DNA from 3 places in the Nocardiopsis sp. NPDC006938 genome. Region 3 is predicted to be linked to each of the others. Evidence: predicted binding sites of a transcription regulator. Region 3 holds the regulator's gene; each other region holds the start of a gene.
The links. The regulator HrcA, encoded in region 3, represses chaperone genes, less so after heat shock. The targets are predictions, from matches to a motif close to TTGGCACTCTCNNNNNGAGAGTGCCAA.
Positions count from the first base shown of each region.

Region 1 (7,037 bases), on a different contig from region 3:
ACGTTCGGCGACACCCGCCAGCCCCCGCGAGAGCACGGCGGCGGGCACGCCCCGGTCCCGCCCCGCAGCGCGCAAGGCCTCGGCGATCCCGGGGATCTCCAGGGTCAGGAGCGGGCGCGTCACCTCGGGAGTGAGGTCCTGCGGGGTGAGGCCGGTGCCCCCGGTGGTCAGCACGGCGTCCACGCCCTCGTCGAGCGCGCGCTCGATCGCCTCGGCGACCGCGGAGCCGTCCGGTACCACCCAGGGCCCCACGACCGCGCAGCCCATGGACCGCAGCCGCTCCGCGATCACCGGCCCGGAACGGTCCGGATACACGCCGCTGGCGGCCCGGTTGGACGCCGTCACCACCGCGACCCGGCGCACGGGATCACTCACCGCGCCTCCAGTGCCCCTTCTTGCCGCCGGTCTTCTCCTCGACCCGTACCCGGGTCACCTCGGCCTCGGGGTCGATCGCCTTCACCATGTCGACCAGACCGAGCGCGGCGGTCATCACACAGGTGAGCGCCTCCATCTCGACCCCGGTGCGGTCGGCGGTGCGCACCGTGGCGCTGACGTTCACCCCGTCGTCCACCACCGTGAGGTCCACGTCCACGCCGTGCACGGCGATGGGGTGGCACAGCGGGACGAGGTCGGGGGTGCGCTTGGCGCCCTGGATGCCCGCGATCCGCGCGACCGCGAGGGCGTCGCCCTTGGGCACGGCGCCGTCACGCAGGGCGGCGACGGTCTCCGGACTGAGCAGGACGCGCCCGGTGGCCGTGGCGGAACGGGCGCTGACATCCTTGGCGGAGACGTCCACCATGCGCGCGGAACCGGACTCGTCGAGGTGCGTGAGGCCTGAGGGGTGCGCCTCCGGCCGTGGGGTGTCGGTCATCGCTGTGGAGCCACTCATCGTCTCGTGCGGGCACGCTGCCGCCCGGATCGGTCGACCGCGGGGACACGGGGTGCCGAGTCCCACGATGACCGTACTCCCCCGCGAGGACACACGGACCGCGTCCGTCGAGTGTGGTCCGTGGTCGCCCGCACCGGCCCGGACGCCCGCCCCTGGCACGCGCCCGGCGAACCAGAGGAAGGCGGACGTACCGCCTTCCCGGCCGGACCCCCGCCCTGCGGACCGGGCCCGCCGACCTCAGTACCGGGGCAGGACGAGGACCTCCGCCAGGTCTCCGGCGGCCAGCGCGACGGCCTCCTCCGGCACCACGAGGAGCGCGTTGGCGTCGGCCAGCGCGGACAGCTGGTGCGAACCCTGCCGCACCGCCGGGGCGACGGTCGGCACCGGGTCCTGGGCGGTGGGCTCGGACAGTACGGCACGCAGGTAGGAGCGCCGTCCCTCGGGCGAATCCACCTCGGTGGCCAACCGTGCCCGCACGCTCGGCAGCGGAGTCGGGGGCAGGCCGCGCAGCCTGCGCAGCACGGGCCGGACGAACAGGTGGAACGAGACGAAGGCGCTCACCGGGTTGCCGGGCAGCGTGAGGATCGGGGTGGCGTCCGGGCCGATGGTGCCGAACCCCTGGGGCTTGCCCGGCTGCATCGCCACCTGGGTGAACTCCACGGTTCCCTTCGTGGAGAGCACCTCCTTGACCACGTCGTAGGCCCCCATGCTCACTCCGCCGGTGGTCACCACGACGTCGGCGCGCACCAGGAGGCCCTCCAGCGTGTCCCAGACGGCGGCCGGGTCGTCGCCGACGAAGCCGTGGCGGTAGACCTCGCAGCCCTCGTCCCTGGCGGCGGCGGCCAGCATGTGACTGTTGGACTCGTAGATCTGCCCGGGCCCGAGAGGGCGTCCGGGCTCCACCAGCTCCTCGCCCGTGGAGAGCACCACCACGCGCGGCCGGGGCCGCACCGGAACCGAGCGGCGCCCGACCGCGGCCAGCACCCCCATCTCCCCCGCGCCGACCCGGACCCCCGCCCCCAGTACGGTCGCGCCCTCGTGGACGTCCTCGCCCCGGCGCCGCACGAAGGAGCCCGGTCGCGCGGGGCGGTCGACGGACACCTCCACGGTGCCGCCGTCGGTCCACTCCACCGGGACCACGGCGTCGGCGCCCTCGGGCATGGGGGCCCCGGTCATGATCCGGGCGCACAGCCCGGGCCGGATCGCCGTTGGGCTCGCGTCGCCCGCCGGGATGTCGGCCACCACGGGGAGCCGGACCGGGTGCGCGGCCGAGGCGTCGGCCAGGTCGGCGGCGTGTACCGCGTAGCCGTCCATCGACGAGTTGTCGAAGCCCGGCAGGGACACCGGGGAGACGACCGGCTCGGCGAGCACCGTCCCGTGGGCCCGCAGCAGGTCGAGCTCGGTCGGTTCGGGCACGGCGACCAGGCCCAGGAGGTCGGAGATGTGCTGTTCGACGCTCTTCATGAGGTCCTTCCGGGTCGCGGACGCGCTGGAGGTGCCGCCCCGTCGCCGAGGGGCACCGGACCCATTGTGGCCACCTCCGCCCCCGGACGCCGGACCCCGCGACGGGACGGGTGCGGGCCCGCCCCGCAACGATCAGCCCCGGAGCCGCTCCTGGCGGTCCAGGAACTCCCTCAGCCAGGGCAGGAGCTCGTCCGCGAGGTCCGGGCGCCCGCAGGCGAACTCGACCACGGTGCGGATGTACTCGGCCTTGTTCCCGGTGTCGTAGCGGTTGCCGCGCAGCAGCACACCGTGCACGCCGCCGCCCCGCTCGGCCGGGATACGCGCCAGGTCCTTGAGGGCGTCGGTCAGCTGGATCTCCCCGCCCCGGCCGGGAGGGGTGTCGTGCAGGACCGGGAAGACCGCCGGGTCGCACACGTAGCGGCCGATGATCGCCCACCGGCTGGGCGCCTGGTCCGGGGAGGGCTTCTCGACCAGGTCGGTGACGGTGACGACGTCGTCTTCGTCGGTGGTCTCCACCGCCGCGCAGCCGTAGAGCGAGACCTGCTCGGGCTCCACCTCCATGAGCGCGACGACGCTGCCGCCCCTGGCCTGGCGCACCTCGATCATGCGGCGGAGCAGGTCGGCGGACTCGATGAGGTCGTCGCCGAGGAGCACCGCGAAGGGGTTGTCGCCGACGTGGGCCTCCGCGCACAGCACGGCGTGTCCCAGCCCCCGGGGCTCGCCCTGGCGGACGTAGTGCACCTGGGCGAGGTCGCTGGACTCGCGGACCGACCTGAGCTTGTCGTCCTCGCCCTTGGCCGCGAGCGCCTCCTCCAGCTCGTAGGCGCGGTCGAAGTGGTCCTCGATGGAGCGTTTGCTGCGCCCGGTGATCATGAGCACGTCGCTGAGCCCGGCTTCGACGGCCTCCTCCACGACGTACTGGATCGCGGGCTTGTCCACGATCGGCAGCATCTCCTTGGGGGTGGCCTTGGTGGCGGGAAGGAAGCGGGTGCCCAGCCCGGCCGCCGGTACGACCGCCTTGGTCACGGCGGCGTCGGTACGGGGTCGCTTCTGATCGGTGTCGGCGCTCATGAACGGCACTTTAGGACAGACAACCCCGGTTACGTGGCCTGATACCGCCCCGTGGCCGAGAAGTCCCCGCTGTTTCGGGCGAACGCGTGGAAACCGCAACCGGGTGTTCACCCCCTCGGGGAACCCGGCTCCGGGTGCCACACTGGACCCCATGGCTGCCACGAACGACCCCGAACGCACCGCCAAGCGCGCGCTGCGCACCCGTCTGCTCGCCGAGCGGCGGGAGCGGAGCCAGCGTGAGCGCGACCGCGCGGGTTCGGCGATCCGCGACGCCCTCCTGGGGCTGCCGCGGCTGGCCGCGGCCGGGACCGTCGCCTGCTACTACTCCGTGGGAGGCGAGCCCGGCACCCGGGAGCTGGTGGACGCCCTGCGCGGGCGGGGCACGCGGGTGCTCCTCCCGGTCTTCCTTCCCGACGGGTCGCTGGACTGGGCGGACTACGACGGCCCGGCCGGTCTCGCCCCCGCCGGGCACGGACTGCTGGAGCCGACCGGTCGGCGGTACGGGGTCGGGGCGCTGGACCGCGCCGAAGCGGTGGTGTGCCCGGCCGTGGCCGTGGACCGGCGCGGGACGCGGATGGGGCGCGGCGCGGGCTGCTACGACCGCGCGCTGCCGCTCCGGGGTCCGCGCACTCCGGCGATCGCCGTGGTGCACGACGAGGAGTTCGTGGACCTGCTGCCCTCGGAGGCGCACGACCGCCCGGTGGACGCGGTGGTGACCCCCGGCGGCGGGCTGCGGGTGTTCGATCCTGAATCGGCCGTCTGGACCGGCGACCACCCGGGGTGACCCGGCCCGCACGGGGATTAAGGCACCCGGGCGCGGCGTTATGGCTGGCGGTCGTGTCCCGGACGGGCCCCCGGTACGCGCGTCCCCTCCCCACCGGCCCGGAGCCGCCCCGCTCACGCGGGGGCGCCCGGGACACGGACGGCGAGGGGCTGTCGCGGCGGCGGTCGGCGAACGCGTACTATTTAGCAGTCGACGGGTGTGAGTGCCAGCAAGGAGGACCCGGAACAGTGCCTACGTACCAGTACGCGTGCACCGCGTGTGACGCCCAGATGGAGGTCGTGCAGAGCTTCAGCGACGACTCGCTGACGGTCTGCCCCGAGTGCGAGGGACGCCTGCGCAAGGTGTACTCCGCGGTCGGCATCGTCTTCAAGGGTTCGGGCTTCTACCGCACCGACAGCGGCAAGTCCACCACGAACAGCTCCGCCCTGACCGGCTCCAACTCCGCCGACGGCGGCACCGAGGCCAAGAGCGACAAGGCCGCCGAGCCCGCCAAGGCCTCCTCCGACTCCGGCGCGGCCGCCCCCGCCGCCTCGACCGCGGGTGCCGGCACCGGCGGCGACTCGTCGAGCGGCAAGAGCACCAGCGGCAGCACCGCCGCCGCCAGCAGCTGAGCCACCCACCGTTGACCGTGGCAGCGCCGCCGAGACCCCTCGGCGGCGCTTTCGTCCTTCCTGGGGGGCTTCGAGCCCTGTGAGCGCGGCGGCGGCCCGGGGGCCGAGGCTCCGACGCGTGTCGGCACGGCCCGCTGACCGCGCGGGGGAGCCACCCGCACCGGAGCGTGAACGCGCCGCAATCCCCCCTGTGGACAACCCCTCGGACCGCCCCCGGCCCGCCTAGCGTTGGAGGCATGACCCCCTCCCCGCCCCCGTACCGGCACCGGAGCGGCCCGCTCCGCCTGCTCGACCGCCACCGGCGCCTCGTCGCCTCGCTGCTGACCGCCCTGGCCGTGCTCTGCGCCGTCCTGGTGCTGCGGCCCCCTCCCGAGCCCGTCACCCGGGTCCTGGCCGCGGCCCGGGACCTCGACGCAAGCGCGCCGCTGTCCGAGGACGACCTCGTCCCCCTGGCGCTGGCCGGGCGCGCCGCGCCCGACGGGGCCCTGTCCCCCGGCGACCGGGCCGCCGGGATGTCGCTGAACGCCCCGGTACGCCGGGGCGAGGTGCTCACCGACGCGCGCCTGAGCGACCCCCCGGCGCTCCCCTACGGCGCCGACATGGTCGCGGTGCCGGTGCGTGTGGCCGACCCCGGGATGGTGGGACTGCTCTCCCCCGGCAGACGGGTGGACGTCCTGGCCGCCGCCGGAGCCGCCGGGGCCGATCCGTTCGGCGGGCCGACCGCCCGGTCCGGGCCCGCCGTCGAGGTGGTCGGCGACCGCCCGGTCCTGGCCGTTCCCGACGAGGAGGGCGGCGGCGGGGAGGGCGGCGCACTGGTCGTCATCGCCGCGACCAGGGAGGAGGCCCGGGCCCTGGCCGGGCACGCGCCCTCCTCGCGCCTGTCTGTCACCATTCGCGGTTGACCGATGACCAGGGGTGGTGAAAGCTGTCCGGGCGCCGTTCGGCGCGTTCACCACTCACGAACACGTAGGGCAGTTCCATGGAAGGCTTCAAGAAGTTCCTGCTCCAGGGAAACCTGGTGCAGCTGGCGGTCGCGGTCGTCATCGGCTCCGTCTTCGCCGGGCTCATCTCGGCCCTGACCGAAGGGTTCATCACCCCGCTCCTGGGGATCTTCGGCGGCGTCCCCACCTTCGGGGACCTCTACTTCGAGATCAACGGCAGTCGGTTCCTGTACGGGGCGTTCGTCGACGCCCTGGTGTCGTTCCTGATCACCGCAGCGGTGCTCTACTTCCTCGTGGTGCTGCCCATGGGCAAGCTGATGGAGAAGTTCATCAAGGCGGAGGAGGCCACCACCCGCGAGTGCCCGCACTGCGTCACGGAGATCAGCAAGAAGGCCAGCAAGTGCCCCCACTGCACCAGTGAGGTCACCCCGGAGACCGTCGCCTAGGGTTCCGGGACGCCCCGGCGGGCCCCGACCAGCCCCCGGACACGCGGGAGGGCGGCCCCCACGGGACCGCCCTCCGGGTCGTGCGTCGTACCGGCCAAACAAGCCCTAACCCTTGTACTCCCAGTGCCAGGGCTCGAAGGGGCTCGACTTGGCCCAGGCCGGGTGAATCCAGTTGTACTTGGCGCCGTTGGTCTCCATCCAGTTCCACCGCTCGGAACGGAAGTTCTGGATGCCGCACCCGAGGTCGATCGCCTCGCCCAGACCGTGGTTACTGGTGCCCGGGATCGCCGCGAAGCCGGGCGGCTGCTCGGCGTACACGCGGTGCTGGTTGGGCAGGTCGCGGTAGGCGCTGGTGATGCAGATGTTCTCGCCGAACTCCTCGACGTACTCCACGTTCAGCTGGAGGAACTCGACGGCCGCGTCGGCGCGCAGGAACTTGTCGTCGTAGAGCGAGCAGAGCGCCTCCTGCGGGAGCAGGCCGTTGGGGTAGCCGCCCGCGTTCGATGCCTTGCTCGGGTCGCAGTCGGCCGCCGCCATGTACGCCTCCGGGTCCAGCCCCCGGGACTCCAGTTCGTCGGTGAGCTCGTTCATGCTCGTCTCGGACTGCTCCCGCAACGAGTCCACCTCTGCCGCGAGCTCCGCCTGCTCCAGCTGCGTGAACGTCTGGAGCTCCTGCGCCTCGCCGGCGAGTTCCACCTGGTCCTCGCGCAGGTTGGTGGCGTCCTGGATGAGCGCCTGGTTGTCCTCGGACAGCTTGGCCGCGTAGGACTGCGTCTGGAGGTCCTCGTCGAGGTCTCCCGCGGCGAGGATGCCGATGACACCCGCGTCGGG
Region 1 covers NZ_JBIAGA010000003.1:427,174-434,210, reverse strand. The annotation lists gene ACFYL4_RS07440 (MogA/MoaB family molybdenum cofactor biosynthesis protein) at 1-375, opposite strand, end outside; gene moaC (cyclic pyranopterin monophosphate synthase MoaC) at 368-871, opposite strand; gene glp (gephyrin-like molybdotransferase Glp) at 1,127-2,353, opposite strand; gene galU (UTP--glucose-1-phosphate uridylyltransferase GalU) at 2,486-3,424, opposite strand; gene ACFYL4_RS07420 (5-formyltetrahydrofolate cyclo-ligase) at 3,576-4,208, shown strand; gene ACFYL4_RS07415 (FmdB family zinc ribbon protein) at 4,436-4,819, shown strand; gene ACFYL4_RS07410 (Flp pilus assembly protein CpaB) at 5,056-5,721, shown strand; gene ACFYL4_RS07405 (MscL family protein) at 5,799-6,206, shown strand; gene ACFYL4_RS07400 (D-alanyl-D-alanine carboxypeptidase family protein) at 6,312-7,037, opposite strand, start outside.
Region 1: ACFYL4_RS07415 (FmdB family zinc ribbon protein) is a predicted target of HrcA. The motif match lies at 4,391-4,417, and genes of this name have one in related genera.

Region 2 (7,037 bases), on a different contig from region 3:
TGTCGGCGACCTTGTGCGCCGCGATGCCGAACACGAAGGAGGCGAAGGGCCGCCCCCGGTCCTGGTAGCGGGGGATGGCCGTGAGCAGGGCGATGCACACTTCCTGGGCCACGTCGTCCGAGTAGTGCGCGAGCCCCGAGACCCGGGCCAACCGGGTACGGCAGTACCGCACCACCATGGGTCTGACCTCGCGCAACAAGGAGTCCAGGGCTCGGTCGTCGCCCTGGACGGCGAGTGATCCCAGACGGTTCAACCCCGCGTCACGTGGAGCGGGGTCCGCCTCCTCGCGCCCTCCGGGCGTACCTGGCCGCTGCGCGGTAACGCCCAACCGGGCGCCTGCATCCGTCACGTTAGGAATGATGCCCGCAGTTGGGGACTCAACCACTCCAATCAGCAACTACAGAATGGTCACATTCTGGGAAAATAGCCCGAAAACGGTACGAAGTTACGGGTGTGAATCGGCTCTCCCGTGGTAAAGGGCGGGGGTGGAGCGACGGATCGCCCCACCCCCGAACCGGGTCCTACCGGACACCGGCCACCGTCCTAGTGGGCGTGGCCGTGACCGTCGTCCTCGTCCTCCTCGGGCTTGTCCGCCACCAGCACCTCGGTGGTCAGCAGCATGCCCGCGATGGAGGCGGCGTTCTGGACGGCCGAGCGGGAGACCTTGACCGGGTCGAGGATGCCCTCGGCGGTCAGGTCGCCGTAGGTGCCGGTCGCGGCGTTGTAGCCGTGGCCGACCTCCATCTCGGAGACGCGGTGGGTGACCACGTAGCCCTCGGCGCCCGCGTTCTCCGCGATCCACCGGGCGGGCTCGACCAGCGCGCGGCGCACGATCGCCGCGCCCGTGGCCTCGTCGCCGGTCAGGCCGAGGTCGTCCAGGGCGGTGGAGGCGTGCACCAGGGAGGCGCCGCCACCGGCGACGATGCCCTCCTCGATGGCCGCGCGGGTCGCCGAGATGGCGTCCTCGAGGCGGTGCTTCTTCTCCTTGAGCTCCACCTCGGTGGCCGCGCCGACGCTCAGCACCGACACGCCGCCCGCGAGCTTGGCCAGGCGCTCCTGGAGCTTCTCGCGGTCCCAGTCGGAGTCGCTCGCCTCGATCTCCTTGCGGATCTGGCGAACGCGGTCCTCCACCTCGGACTGCTGGCCGCCACCGTCGACGACGGTGGTGGTGTCCTTGGTGATGGTGATGCGGCGGGCCGAACCCAGCACGGACAGGTCCGCGTTCTCCAGGGTCAGGCCGACCTCCTCGGAGATGACCTGGCCGCCGGTGAGGACGGCGATGTCCTGGAGCATGGCCTTGCGGCGCTCGCCGAAGCCGGGCGCCTTGACCGCGGCGACGTTGAGGGTGCCGCGCATACGGTTGAGCACCAGGGCGCCCAGGGCGTCGCCCTCGACGTCCTCGGCGATGATCAGCAGCGGCTTCTTGCTCTGCACGACCTGCTCGAGGAGCGGCAGCAGCTCGTTGAGGTTGCCGATCTTGCCCTGGCTGATCAGGATCTGCGCGTCCTCCAGGACGGCCTCCTGACGGTCGCCGTCGGTGACGAAGTAGGGCGAGATGTAACCCTTGTCGAACTGGAGGCCCTCGGTGAAGTCGAGCTCCAGACCGAAGGTCGGGGACTCCTCCACCGTGATGACGCCGTCCTTGCCGACCTTGTCGAAGGCCTCGGCGATGAGGTCGCCGATCTGGGCGTCCTGCGCCGAGTTGGTCGCCACGTAGGCGATGTCGGCGCGCTCCTTGATCGGCACGGCGCGGTCGAGCAGGATCTCGGAGACCCGGGCGGCCGCGGCGTCGATGCCCTTCTTGAGGGACATCGGGGAGGCGCCGGCGGCGACGCTGCGCAGGCCCTCGCGGACCAGCGCCTGCGCCAGCACGGTGGCGGTGGTGGTGCCGTCACCCGCGGCGTCGTTGGTCTTGGTGGCGACCTCCTTGACCAGCTGCGCGCCCAGGTTCTCGTAGGGCTCGTCCAGCTCGATCTCACGGGCGACGGTCACGCCGTCGTTCGTGATGGTGGGGGCGCCGAACTTCTTGTCGATGACGACGTTGCGGCCGCGCGGGCCGAGCGTCACCTTGACGGCGTTGGCGAGGCGGTCAACGCCCCGTTCGAGGGCGCGGCGGGCGTCGTCCTCGAACTCCAGGATCTTCGGCATGTGTCAGTACTTCCTCTAGCGGTTCGGGTCGAAAGAGAACATCCCGCACCGCCCGGCCGCGAGGCCGACCGGTGCGGGATGTCGAAGGCTCTGAGCCGAGAGCTACTTCTCGACGACCGCGAGGAGGTCGCGGGCGGAGAGAACCAGGTACTCCTGGCCGTCGTACTTGACCTCGGTGCCGCCGTACTTGCTGTAGAGGACGACGTCGCCGACGTTCACGTCGAGGGCGACGCGCTTGCCGTTGTCGTCGAGGCGACCGGGACCCACGGCCAGGATCTCGCCCTCCTGGGGCTTCTCCTTGGCGGTGTCCGGGATGACCAGGCCAGACGCGGTGGTCTGCTCGGCCTCCAGGGTCTTGACCACGACGCGGTCCTCAAGCGGCTTCAGCACGGTCTTGGTGGCGGTCGACACGGTGTGACCTCCCCCTTCAAAGTCTCGGTGTCACTGATGTCGGCCCGCGCGTGGGCACGGACCAACCACGTAAAAGGGGCGACCGCGGCGGCCTGTCGTCGCGGGTGCCAGACCGGCCTCGTCGCGTTTAGCACTCTACCCCCGAGAGTGCCAGAATGGAAATGTGGTGGGACACCGGACCGAGGGGCCGACCCACCCACCGTCGTGCCCACAGCAGGAGGTTCCATGCGCGTTCCGGCGTTCTCGGCGCTGCTCACCCACGAGGGCCGGGAGATCCTGCGCGAGGCGGACCCCGAGACCGTGGCCCGCGACCCCCTGGCAGCCGCCTCCCGGCTGCGGGCCGACCCCAGGGTCACCGCACTGGCCCCCGACATCCCGGTGTCCGAGCTGGTCAATGCGGTGATGACCCAGGTGAGCCTGCGCGGGCGCGGCCGGGCCAAGTTCGGGGAGAACGCCGCACGCATGTTCTTCACCCCGAACGGGCTGGAGCAGTCCACCCGGCGCACGGTGGCCGAGTACCGCGCGGAGCGCACCGCCCGCCACCTGCCCGACGCGGTGGCCCGGGGCGCGTTCGCGGGCGACCTGTGCTGCGGGATCGGCGCGGACCTGCTCGCCCTGGCCGCGCGCGGTGTGCCGGTCGAGGGCGTGGACGCCGACCCCCTGACGGTGGCGGTGGCCCGCGCCAACATCGAGGCGCTGGGGCTCGCGGAGTACGCGCGGGTCCGCGAGGGCGACGTGAACGCGGTGGCCCCCGGCGACCACCCCCTGCTGTTCTGCGACCCCGCCCGGCGCGGCGGGCGCGGCCGGGTGTTCGACCCGTCCGCCTACTCGCCGCCATGGGACGTGGCCACCCGGCTGGCCGAGGGCGCGGAGGCCGCCTGTCTCAAGGCCGCGCCGGGCATCCCGCACGAGGTCCTCTCCCCCGCCGCCTCGGCCGAGTGGATCTCGGTCGACGGCGAACTGAAGGAGACCGCGCTGTGGTTCGGTGGCCTGGGCTTCGACCAGGCCCCGGAACCGGAAGCGGGCCAGGGCTCCGGCAGCGGCCCGGGCGCGGGCCACGGCGCCCCCCGGCGGCGCGCGACCGTCCTGCACGAGCGGGAGGGCCTGCTGGCCAGCGAGGGCGCGTCGGCGCACCTGGACGAGGTGCCCGGCCTGGGCCCGGCGCCGGTCGCCCCGGCCCGGCGCTACCTGTACGACCCCGACCCGGCGGTGGTCCGCTCGCACCTGGTGGCGGAGGCGGCGGCTCGGGTGGACGGCGCCCTGCTGGACGAGCGGATCGCCTACTTCACCTCGGACCGTGCCGAGCGCTCACCTCTGTGGCGGGTCCTGGAGGTACTGGAGTTCGCGCCGTTCTCCTTGAAACGGCTGCGTTCCTCGGTCCGTGCGCACAAGGCCGGAACGGTAACGATCAAGAAACGCGGTTCGGCGGTGGACACCGAGAAACTCCGGCGCGACCTGCGTGCCTCCGGGCCGGAATCCGTGACGGTGGCGCTCACCCGAATCGGAGAGAAACCGTTCTACCTGCTGTGCCGCGAAACCGAGGCGGCGTAGGGGCTCCGGAAGGCCTCCGACTCCACCCCGAGCCCGATGCGGGCCGGATCACATCGGCACGGGGCTCACGGACCATATCGTTATCTTCCACACCCATATCTTTCGCCGACCCCTGGGGTCGAGCGGGGCGATGTCGTTAAACTGGCGCCGCAGATTCCTTTCCCTTCTCATGGGTTCACCCGGAAGGCCGTGTCCGTTCGATCCGCCCAGCGGTTCGGTCGGCGCTCGAACCGCGCCCCCCACACGCACGCACAGTCACGTTTCCGTCACATTGGGACGCACATCGTGCGGGGCCACGCCCACCCGGGGACCATCGGGAACCCGTCCGCGCGACCACCGTGCGGCGACAGCGGGCGGGAGCGCCAGAACCATAAGGAGCACCTCGGTGGAACAGACCAATCACAACTTCCTCAACGGAGGAGGTCAGGCCGGAGTCTCCGACCGGATGCGTGACCTGCTCTCCCAGGCCGCCCAGGAGCACGTCTCCGAGCAGAAGTCGCAGGGTGCGGTCAGCGAGGAGATGCGCCAGCGCCTCGAGGGCATGGAGTGGCTGCTCCGCGAGCTGCGCGAACGCGAACTCACCGCGCTCGCCGAGGCGATCACCGCCGTCGACGGTCGGATCGACGACTTCCTGGCCCGCCCGCCGGAGTGGGCCGAGGCGCTCGCCGAGCACATAGAGGTGGTCGGCAGGCAGGTCAAGCCGCTGTCGGAGATGTCGACCCTGCGGGCCGACACCCAGCGCGTGGCCGGTCACCTCGACACCGCCCTCACCCGGCTCCAGCGCATGGGCGAGACCGGCAACCGGACCGCCGAGCAGGTCACCGAGGTCGGCGAGCGCGTCACCGAGCTGGGCGAGACCATGAGCACCCGCCTGGACTCCCTCGACAAGGCCCTGACCGAACTGGGCACCCGGACCGAGGCCATCGAGGCCGCCCTGACCGCCCTGGACACCACCCTGGGCGAACGCCACGAGGAACTGTCCGCCACCGTCCGCACCACCCTGGCCGAGAGCCGCGAGGAGCTGTCTGAGGCCGTCTCCCAGAGCCGCACGGCCGTCGAGGCCGCCGTGCGCGAGAGCCGCGAGGCTCTGGAGAGCGCGGGCCGGGAGAACCGCGAGGCACTGGAGACCACCGGCCGGGAACAGCACGAGGCCCTGGCCACCGCCGTGCGCGAGCACCGCGAGGCCCAGGAGACCGCCACCGCCGCCCTCGGCGAGCGGGTCACCACCGAGCTCGACGAGCGCGTCACCGCCACCCTCACCTCCGCCCTGGAGGAGCGCACCGCCGAACTGCGCGGCTTCGTCGAGGAGCGCACCGCCGAACAGCACGCGACCCTGCTCTCCCGCCTCCAGGAGAACACCGGCGAGCTCGGCGAGCGCACCACCGCCCTGGCCGAGGAGCTGGGCGCCCTGGCCACCGCCTCCGGCGAACGCCACGACGCCCTCACCCAGGAGCTCAAGGACCACGCCGCCGCCTCCCTGCGGCGCCACGAGGAGCTCACCGGCAAGGTCACCGAGAGCGCCGGGCACCTCAACACCCAGGCCGAGGAGAACCACGCCGAGGCCGTCGCCGCCGTCGCCGACGTCACCGGTTCGCTCGCCAAGCTGCGGGAGAACCACGACAAGTCCCTGAACGAGGTGCGCACGCACCTGCGTCAGCGCCTGTCCGAGCTCGACGAGCAGATCGAGCTGGGCCGCACCGAGACCCGCGAACACGCCGAGACCACCGCCCAGGGGCTGCGCGAGTCGCTCACCCAGCGCACCGACGCCCTTTCGGCACGGATCGCCGAGGACGCCAAGAAGGTCGCGGCCGACCTCGCCGAGCTGCGGGCGTTCGTCCAGGAGGACAACGCCAGGCTCGCCACCGAGGCCGAGGAGCGGCACCAGACCCTCACCGAGGCCCTCACCGACCAGGCCGACTCCCACCGGACGGCGCTCGACGACCGCCTGGAGCGCCACCGCGAGGGGCTCACCGGCAAGGTCGACAACCACCTGTCGCAGATCACCGGCAAGGTCGACCACGAGCTGGGCCGCCTCACCGACCGGTTCGACACCTTCGAGGGCCACTTCGAGGGGAGCTTCGAGGGCGTCGAAGGCAAGATCGACCGCGTCGACGGGCGCATCGACGGCCTCAACGGCCGCCTCGACGGGATCGACGGCCGCGTCAACGGCGTCGAGGGCCAGTTCGAGGGCGTCAGCGGACACTTCGAGGGTGTCGACGGCCGTATGGAGGCCATCGACGACCGGCTGGAGGCGCTCAACCAGCGCCTCAACCAGCTGCCGCAGACCCTGGAGGTCAGCGAGCTGCACCGCCGCCTCACCGAGCTGGTCGACCGCCCGCTGCTGGACCACACCGGCAAGCTCGACGAGATCGACTCCCACGTCACCTCGGCCGTCGACCCGGTCATCCGCGAACTCAAGCAGCGGCCCGACCGCCACGAGCTGGAGGAGACCGTCACCGAGGCGGTCGAGAACTCGCACGACGACATCACCAAGCGGTTCTCCTCGCTGGAGGAGACCGTGCTCGCCCTGGCCGAGGCGCTGCTGCGCCCGGGCCGCGACGGCAAGAAGAAGCGCCGCCGCGACGAGGACGACGACGAGTAACCGCGCGCCAGCGTGAACGAGGGGCCCGGGACGGTGGACGTCCCGGGCCCCTCTTCCCTTGCGGCGGGAACCCTGCGGACCGCCGCCGGAGCCGGACCGCCCGGCGCGGTCCGCCCCCGCCGGCACCGGAGGCATCCGGTGGCCTGGTGGTCCGCCGGTGGAACCCGCGTCTCCCGGGGTCCGGTAGTGCTCCACACCCTCAACCGTGTCTCGGGGCCGGGAGCACCACCGGAGCCGGGGGTCACCCCGCGCCGCGGTCCGCCCAGTTGCCGCGCTGGTTGTCGAACGTCCGCAGGAACTCGTCCCTGGCGTCCCGCGCCGTCAG
Region 2 covers NZ_JBIAGA010000019.1:56,252-63,288, forward strand. The annotation lists gene ACFYL4_RS23655 (sigma-70 family RNA polymerase sigma factor) at 1-253, opposite strand, end outside; gene groL (chaperonin GroEL) at 544-2,148, opposite strand; gene groES (co-chaperone GroES) at 2,251-2,559, opposite strand; gene ACFYL4_RS23670 (SAM-dependent methyltransferase) at 2,785-4,110, shown strand; gene ACFYL4_RS23675 (hypothetical protein) at 4,496-6,712, shown strand; gene ACFYL4_RS23680 (hypothetical protein) at 6,954-7,037, opposite strand, start outside.
Region 2: groES (co-chaperone GroES) is a predicted target of HrcA. The motif match lies at 2,687-2,713, and genes of this name have one in related genera.

Region 3 (7,037 bases):
GCGGCCCCTGGTGAGCACCGTGTTCGTCGGGGGCGGCACCCCCACTCTGCTCTCCCCGGAGGACCTCGGACGCGTCCTCGGCGAGATCCGCGACCGCTTCGGGCTCACCCCCGACGCGGAGGTCACCACCGAGGCCAACCCCGAGACGGTCGACCCCGACTACCTGGCCCGCCTGCGCGAGGCCGGGTTCACCCGCGTCTCCTTCGGCATGCAGAGCGCCCGCCCCCACGTCCTGCGCGTCCTGGAGCGGGGCCATACCCCGGGCCGCCCCGAACAGTGCGTGGCCTGGGCCCGCCAGGCCGGGTTCGAGCACGTCAACCTCGACCTCATCTACGGCACCCCGGGGGAGAGCGACCAGGACTGGGCCGCCTCCCTGGAGGCCGCCATCGGTGCCGGGCCCGACCACGTCTCCGCCTACTCGCTCATCGTCGAGGAGGGCACCCGGCTCGCCGCCCGCGTCCGCCGGGGCGAGCTCACCGAGCCCGACGACGACGCCATGGCCGACCGCTACCTCATGGCCGACGAGGCCCTCTCCGCCGCCGGGTACACCCCCTACGAGGTGTCCAACTGGGCCCGCAGCACCGAGGGCCGTAGCGCCCACAACATGCTCTACTGGACCGGCGGCCACTGGTGGGGGGTCGGCCCGGGCGCGCACAGCCACGTGGGCGGGACCCGCTGGTGGAACGTCAAGCACCCCGCCGCCTACGCCGCCCGCCTGGCCGCCGGCGACAGCCCCGCCCACGCCCGCGAGGTGCTCACCGAGGCCGAACGCCGGTTCGAGCGCGTCCTGCTGGAGCTGCGCGTGGACGGAGGCTGCCCGCTGGAGCTGCTGGACGCCTCGGGGCTGGCCGCGGCCGAACGCCTGGTCGGTGAGGGGCTCCTGGACGCACGGGCGCACGCCGGGGGCCGGGCCGCGCTGACCCGCCGCGGCCGCCTGCTCGCCGACGCCGTGGTGCGCGACCTCACCTGAGGCGCGCCCCGCACCCGACACGCACACGAAGGAGGGGCCCGGCACACGGCCGGGCCCCTCCTCACGCGTGGAACGTCGGGCTACTTCACCCAGGTGACGTCCATCGGGTACCGGGCCCACTCACCCCGGTCCACCGCCGACGCCGCGCGGAAGCCGGAGACGATCGAGAAGATCAGCAGGGCGAACCAGGTCAAAACGCCGATGAGCAACCACGCCAGGACGCTGGAGACGAGGTAGCCGATCAGCATGACCAGCTGGAAGCTGAGCGCCCGGGCGGCCTGGTCGCGCACGTAGGGCGACTCGTCCTTCTTCGTGATGTACACGATGAGCGGCAGGAGCCAGCCGAGGAAGCCACCGCCGATGTGGGCGAGCTTCGCCGAGCTGCGCTCCGCCTCGCTCGGCACGTAGGAGCCGTAGCCCTGGGCGCCGGGCTGCTGGTAACCGCCGTACTGGCCGGGGGGAGGCGGGTAACCGCCCGGCTGCTGGTAGCCGCCCTGGGGGTAACCACCGGGCTGCTGGTAGCCGCCCTGGGGCGGCGGCGGGTAGCCGCCGCTCTGCTGGCCGGTGTAGGGAACGGGAGGACCACCGGGAGCGGCGCCCTGCTGCGGGTAACCGGGCGGGGGCGGGTAGCCCCCGGACTCGCCCTGACCGTAGGGGTCGTGGGGGTTCGGGTTGTTCGGGTAGGACATGGTGGTTCCTTGGTGTATGGGAGCGGGCTACTACTTCAGGAGCCGGATGCTCACGGGGTAGCGGTACCAGATCCCCTTGTTGGCTCCGGACGCCCCCAGGACGCCGAAGACGATGCAGGCGATCCACACGAGGGCGATCAGCAGGTAGCCGATCCAGGACAGGCTGGGGAAAAAGATACCCAAGCCGAAGAACACGACGCCAGCGAAGACGTAGGGGATCAGCATAGTGATCTGGAAGTTCGCCGCTTCCGCCGCGTGGTGGCGCACGAACGGAGACCGCTCGCGCCGGGCGAAGTAGATCGCCAGCGGCGGTATCCAGCCGAGGAAGGCGATGACGAACCCGGTCAGGTGCGCGAGCATCGAGGCCGTGACGGGGTCGCCGTCGCCGGGGGCGGTCGGGCCCTGCGGGGCGGTGTAGCCCTGGACCCGCGTTTGCTGCTGGTACGGCTGGCCGTAACCGGCCACCGCGGGGGCCTGTGGGAACTGCGGCGGTTGCGGCGCCTGGGGCGGCTGGGGTGCCTGGGGTGAGGCGCCGGTGTGCGTGGCCCATTCCTGCCGCTGCCCGGCGGTGTGCCCCCATCCGGTCTGGGCCCCGGACTGACCGTACGCCGCTGGCCGCTGGCCGCCGGTCGGCTGGTTCCAGGCGGGCTGCGCCCCGGTCTGCGGCCCCGGAGTCCGACCCTGGTGCGGCTGTCCCCAGCCCCGCTGCTCACCGCTGACCTGCGGGGCCCGGGGGCCGCCGTGGGCCTGGTCGTACGCCTGGGCCCGCTGTTGGTGGGAGGGCGCTCCCCAGCCGGGGTGCGGCCCGCTCTGGGGGGCCTGGGCGTGCTCCTGGACCTGCCGGTCGGCGTCGGACCCGTCCCGTTCGGCTCGCCCGCCGCTGCGCTCCGACGGGTTCGGGGGCGACTGCGGCCGGCCCTGGGGGTCATCCGGCGACGGATGACTGGACGGGGTCTCGCTCATGCTCTCCCTCGACTCCGCTGTTGGGTGCGCTGGGCGCGGTGCTGACCGGACGGACGGGACCGGGACGCCGGCCCCGAGACCCCATCAGACCACGCGCTCGCGACAATCCTAGTGTTCCGGGGCGTGCGGTCCCGTGACGAAGTCGATGAGCTCCTCCACCCGGCCCAGCAGCGACGGTTCGAGGTCCCCGTAGCCGCGGACCGATCCCAGGATGCGGCGCCAGGCCTCCCCCGTCTCCATCCGCCACCCCAGGGCGTCCACGACGCCCTCCTTCCAGGGCAGCCCCTTCGGGACCTCGGGCCAGGCTCCGATCCCCACCGAGCCCGGGCGCACCGCCTGCCACACGTCCACGTAGGGGTGGCCGACGACGAGGACGTCCGCGCCCCGCACGCGCTCGGCGATCCGGCTCTCCTTGGACCCCGGCACCAGGTGGTCCACCAGCACCCCCAGCCGCCGTCCCGGCCCCGGGGCGAACTCCGCCACCACGGCGGGGAGGTCGTCGACCCCCTCCAGGAACTCCACGGCCACGCCCTCCACCCGAAGGTCGTGCCCCCACACCTTCTCCACCAGCTCGGCGTCGTGGGCGCCCTCCACGTAGATCCGGCTCTCCCGGGCCGTGCGGGCCCGCGCGCCGGTCACCGCGATCGAGCCCGAGGCGCTGCGCAACGGACCCCGCGGCGCCGCCGCCGGGCGCACCAGCGTCACCGGCTCGCCGTCCACCAGGAAGGCGGCCGGGCCCAGCTCGAACACCCTGCGGCGCCCGCCCCGGTCCTCCAGGGTCACCGCGACCTTGTCCCAGGACACCACGGCCCCGCAGAAGGTCTCGTCGGCGTCCTCCACGACCAGGTCACGGGTGAGGGGTATCTCGCGCACCGCACCCTTCTTCGGTCGCCGCCAGTCTCCCGCCAGAACGTCGCGGCCGTAACGGCCGGTTCCCTTGGTAACCACGGTGGTGCAGTCTACTGGTGCGGGGCCCGCGACACCCGTGGGCGGTGGCGCACGTCGCCGGTCCCGCAGGGAAGAAGCGCCCCCCGTCACGGTGTTGCTGCGAGCGGGTAGCCGGGAGGGTTTGCGCCCGGGCATAGAATTAGCACTGAGAACCTTGGAGTGCCAGGAGGTGGCGAGTTGCTGGATGAGCGCAAGCTCGCGGTCCTGCGTGCGGTCGTCGAGGACTTCGTCAACACCAACGAACCCGTGGGTTCGCGGGCGCTGGCGGACCGCCACCCCCTCGGTGTCTCCCCGGCGACCATCCGCAACGACATGGTCGCGCTGGAGGAGGACGGCTACATCACCCAACCCCACACCAGTGCGGGACGGGTGCCCACCGACAAGGGCTACCGGCTCTTCGTCGACCGGCTCTCCTCCGTCAAGCCCCTCTCGGCGGCCGAGCGCAGGGCCATCGAGTCCTTCCTCGGCGGCGCCGTGGATCTCGACGAGATCGTCGCCCGCACGGTCCGGCTGCTCGCGCAGCTCACCCGTCAGGTGGCGATCGTCCAGTACCCGTCGCTGACCCGCTCGTCGGTCCAGCACGTGGAGCTGGTGCCGCTCGGCGGCCAGCGCATCATGATGGTCGTCATCACCAACACCGGCCGGGTCGAACAGCGTGTCATCGACGTGCTGGGCTCGGTCAGCGAACACGTGGTCGACGACCTGCGCGCCATGCTCAACCGCGCCATCGCGGGCAAGCACCTCGGCGACGTGCCGGACGCGGTGGAGGACCTGCCCGCCCAGGTCGCGCCGGAGGACCGGCCGGTCGCGGTCGCGGTCCTCACCGTCCTGCTGGAGAGCCTCGTGGAACGTCACGAGGAGAAGATCGTCCTGGCGGGCACCGCCAACCTCGCGGCCGTCGACTTCGCGGCCAGCCTGCGCGAGGTGCTGGAGGCGTTGGAGGAGAACATGGTCCTCATCCGACTGCTCGGCGAGGCCAAGGACCCCTCCATGCTCACGGTGCGCATCGGCGCGGAGAACTTCCACGAGGGTCTTCGGTCCACTTCCATCGTGTCGGCCGACTACGGTGTGGGAAACCAGTCGCTGGCCAAGATCGGAGTGGTGGGACCCACCCGTATGGACTACCCAGGGACCATGGGCGCCGTCCGTGCGGTGGCCCGGTATGTCGGACAGATTTTGGCAGGACAGTAACTCAGTGGCCCTGTGACCTGTGCCGATGACCTCCAGCAGGGGGTTGAACGCTCTGAATATACCTTGCCGGTACGACATTGCGAAGCCCCCTGCCCAAGTGGGGGTCAGGGGGCTCTGAGAGGGCTTCTGAGGGGTCTAGCGCTACTTGGCCCTGACAACCCCGAGGAAGGCGCTCCACTCGCTCTGTGAGGCTTCCAGGTGCCCCAGGTGGCGGTTCTGGGTGTCTCGGACAGCAGCCCCCTCACCAGTGGCCTTGGCCTCAACGCAGTTTCCACCGTTGCCATGCGAGTAGCTGGATTTCTTCCAACCATCGTTAAGCCCCATCTTGGGACCCCCTTCGGATCTCATACAGCCGCTTGAGCGACTTCTCTACCGACAGAGCCGCACCTTGTAGGTCTCCAAAGAGCCTATCGAACCTCCTTACCACCTTCGGATCAGTCACCATCGAACCCGAGATCGCATCCTCCACGTACAGCGTGTCCGGCCTGTCAGCGAAGGTCAGCAGCGAGAAGGAGGAGGTTGAGGGAGGCTGTTCACACTCCGGGGGGATGATGTGCAGCCGAACGTTGGTCTCCACCGCTTCCACCAGCCGATCTAGCTGGTTAGCCATGATCTCTGGTCCCCCGATACGTGCGGTCAATGCAGCCTCATTGAGGATCAGCACCATTCGTGGAGCCTGGTCAGACTTCCACAGCAGTTGCCGACTCATGCGGCCTTCAACGGTTTCCTGGATTTTCCCATCAGTCTCAAGAGGATTGTTGGCCTTGATGAGGGTGTGAGCGTAGGGCTCTGTCTGGAAGAGGCCAGGGATGACTACGGTCTCAAACTCTCGGATGAGCACAGCCCGGGGCTCAGCCTTGACCCGCTCACCAAGCCACTCGGGGTAAGCCTTGCGGTTGCTCAGCCGTTCCCAGAGAGACGCAAGCTCCCCACCAGCTCCTACCAGCTCATCCAACTGGACAGCCATGTCACGGCTTGGCCAGTAGGTTCCCTTCTCGAATCCCGAGATCAGTGAATCAGAGCAGTTCAGGACCACCGAAAGGGACACTTGGGTCTTACCTGACCCAGAACGGAATCGCCTGAACTCGGTTCCCCACTCCTTGGCATGTGGCTTGACCTGCCTCTTTGCCATTTTTCCACCTTTCTGAAGCAGAATCTCAGCAGCCGCTACCGCTTCTGTCAGATTTTCGCACCTCTCCAATAACCCTAGGTTCTCCACGCCTTGTCTCGGAAGATCAGAACTCAGCCCGGGGCTTTCGGGCAGCTCATATGGGGCTTTCGGTACCAGTGGGGGGAAGCAGACATGACGACAACGAGGGAAGCAGCGAAAGCACTCTGCCTGGAGCTGGACAAGCTTGGGCTCAAACCACTGCCTCAGCCGAACATGGTGATCCTGGTGAGGAAGGAAACCCAAGAGCAGCCGATCAGGCTCATGAGGACCGATGCCGGTGAGTGGTGCTGGTGGTGGTGCTGGGAGCCCTACCGCACTGACGACAACTGGGAGTACGAACTTGCCGTTCCCGTAGGCCAGGAGCAGGAGCTTGCTAAGCGCCTGGAGAACGTGCTCAGCCTCTCGGCTCTGGAAGAGAAGGTCATCAGGTGAGTCACACCAGGGTTCGGTATGAGGCCACGGTGCCAGCGAAGCTGGGGGAGGCTCTGAACTTCCTCGGGCTGGAAGGTGTGGAGTTCCCCGAAGGCCCGAAGAAGCTCCATGCCTCAGCGATCGGCCTCCTGAACCTCTCCGAGAGGGGGACGCTCTTCCGTTGCTCCAGAGGAGCCGTAGTGGTCAGGGCAGACCACACCATGATCACGTTCTCCAAGCTTGATCTGTGAGAGCAAAACCCCGGACCCTAATCCCCCGTAGCCGAAGAGCCCTCTCCCAAATTAACTTCCCCGGGGAGAGGGCTCTTCTCTGTGTTTGCCACTTAGAACCACGCTATGAGCACGTCATCACGGGTTTCAACCCCCTTGAATTCCGAGGATCTTCGGGGGAGATTCAAGGGATGTTCGAGGGTTATTCAGGGGAGATTCAGGCTTGCTTCGGGGGAGTTCAGGGTAAATTCAACACAATGGTCAATCATTGTTAATGAGGTAATCGAAGCAATCCTGGCAGATTACTTCGTGCTCATCAGGGATGTACAAGCCGAAGCACTGGGAGCACTGTTCCAAGTTGCGAATGTAGTCGCCGCATCCAAAGCAAGCCGCTTCGGGATGCTTCTCCCCAAAGAGGGAAACGTTTCGCACAAGCATCTCTTCGGCGCAGTGAGGGCAAGTTT
Region 3 covers NZ_JBIAGA010000001.1:311,703-318,739, reverse strand. The annotation lists gene hemW (radical SAM family heme chaperone HemW) at 1-970, shown strand, start outside; gene ACFYL4_RS01470 (DUF4870 domain-containing protein) at 1,051-1,659, opposite strand; gene ACFYL4_RS01465 (DUF4870 domain-containing protein) at 1,690-2,019, opposite strand; gene ACFYL4_RS01460 (DUF3097 domain-containing protein) at 2,731-3,570, opposite strand; gene hrcA (heat-inducible transcriptional repressor HrcA) at 3,748-4,761, shown strand; gene ACFYL4_RS01450 (DUF397 domain-containing protein) at 4,903-5,085, opposite strand; gene ACFYL4_RS01445 (helix-turn-helix domain-containing protein) at 5,075-5,893, opposite strand; gene ACFYL4_RS01440 (hypothetical protein) at 6,065-6,364, shown strand; gene ACFYL4_RS01435 (hypothetical protein) at 6,361-6,594, shown strand; gene ACFYL4_RS01430 (hypothetical protein) at 6,835-7,037, opposite strand, start outside.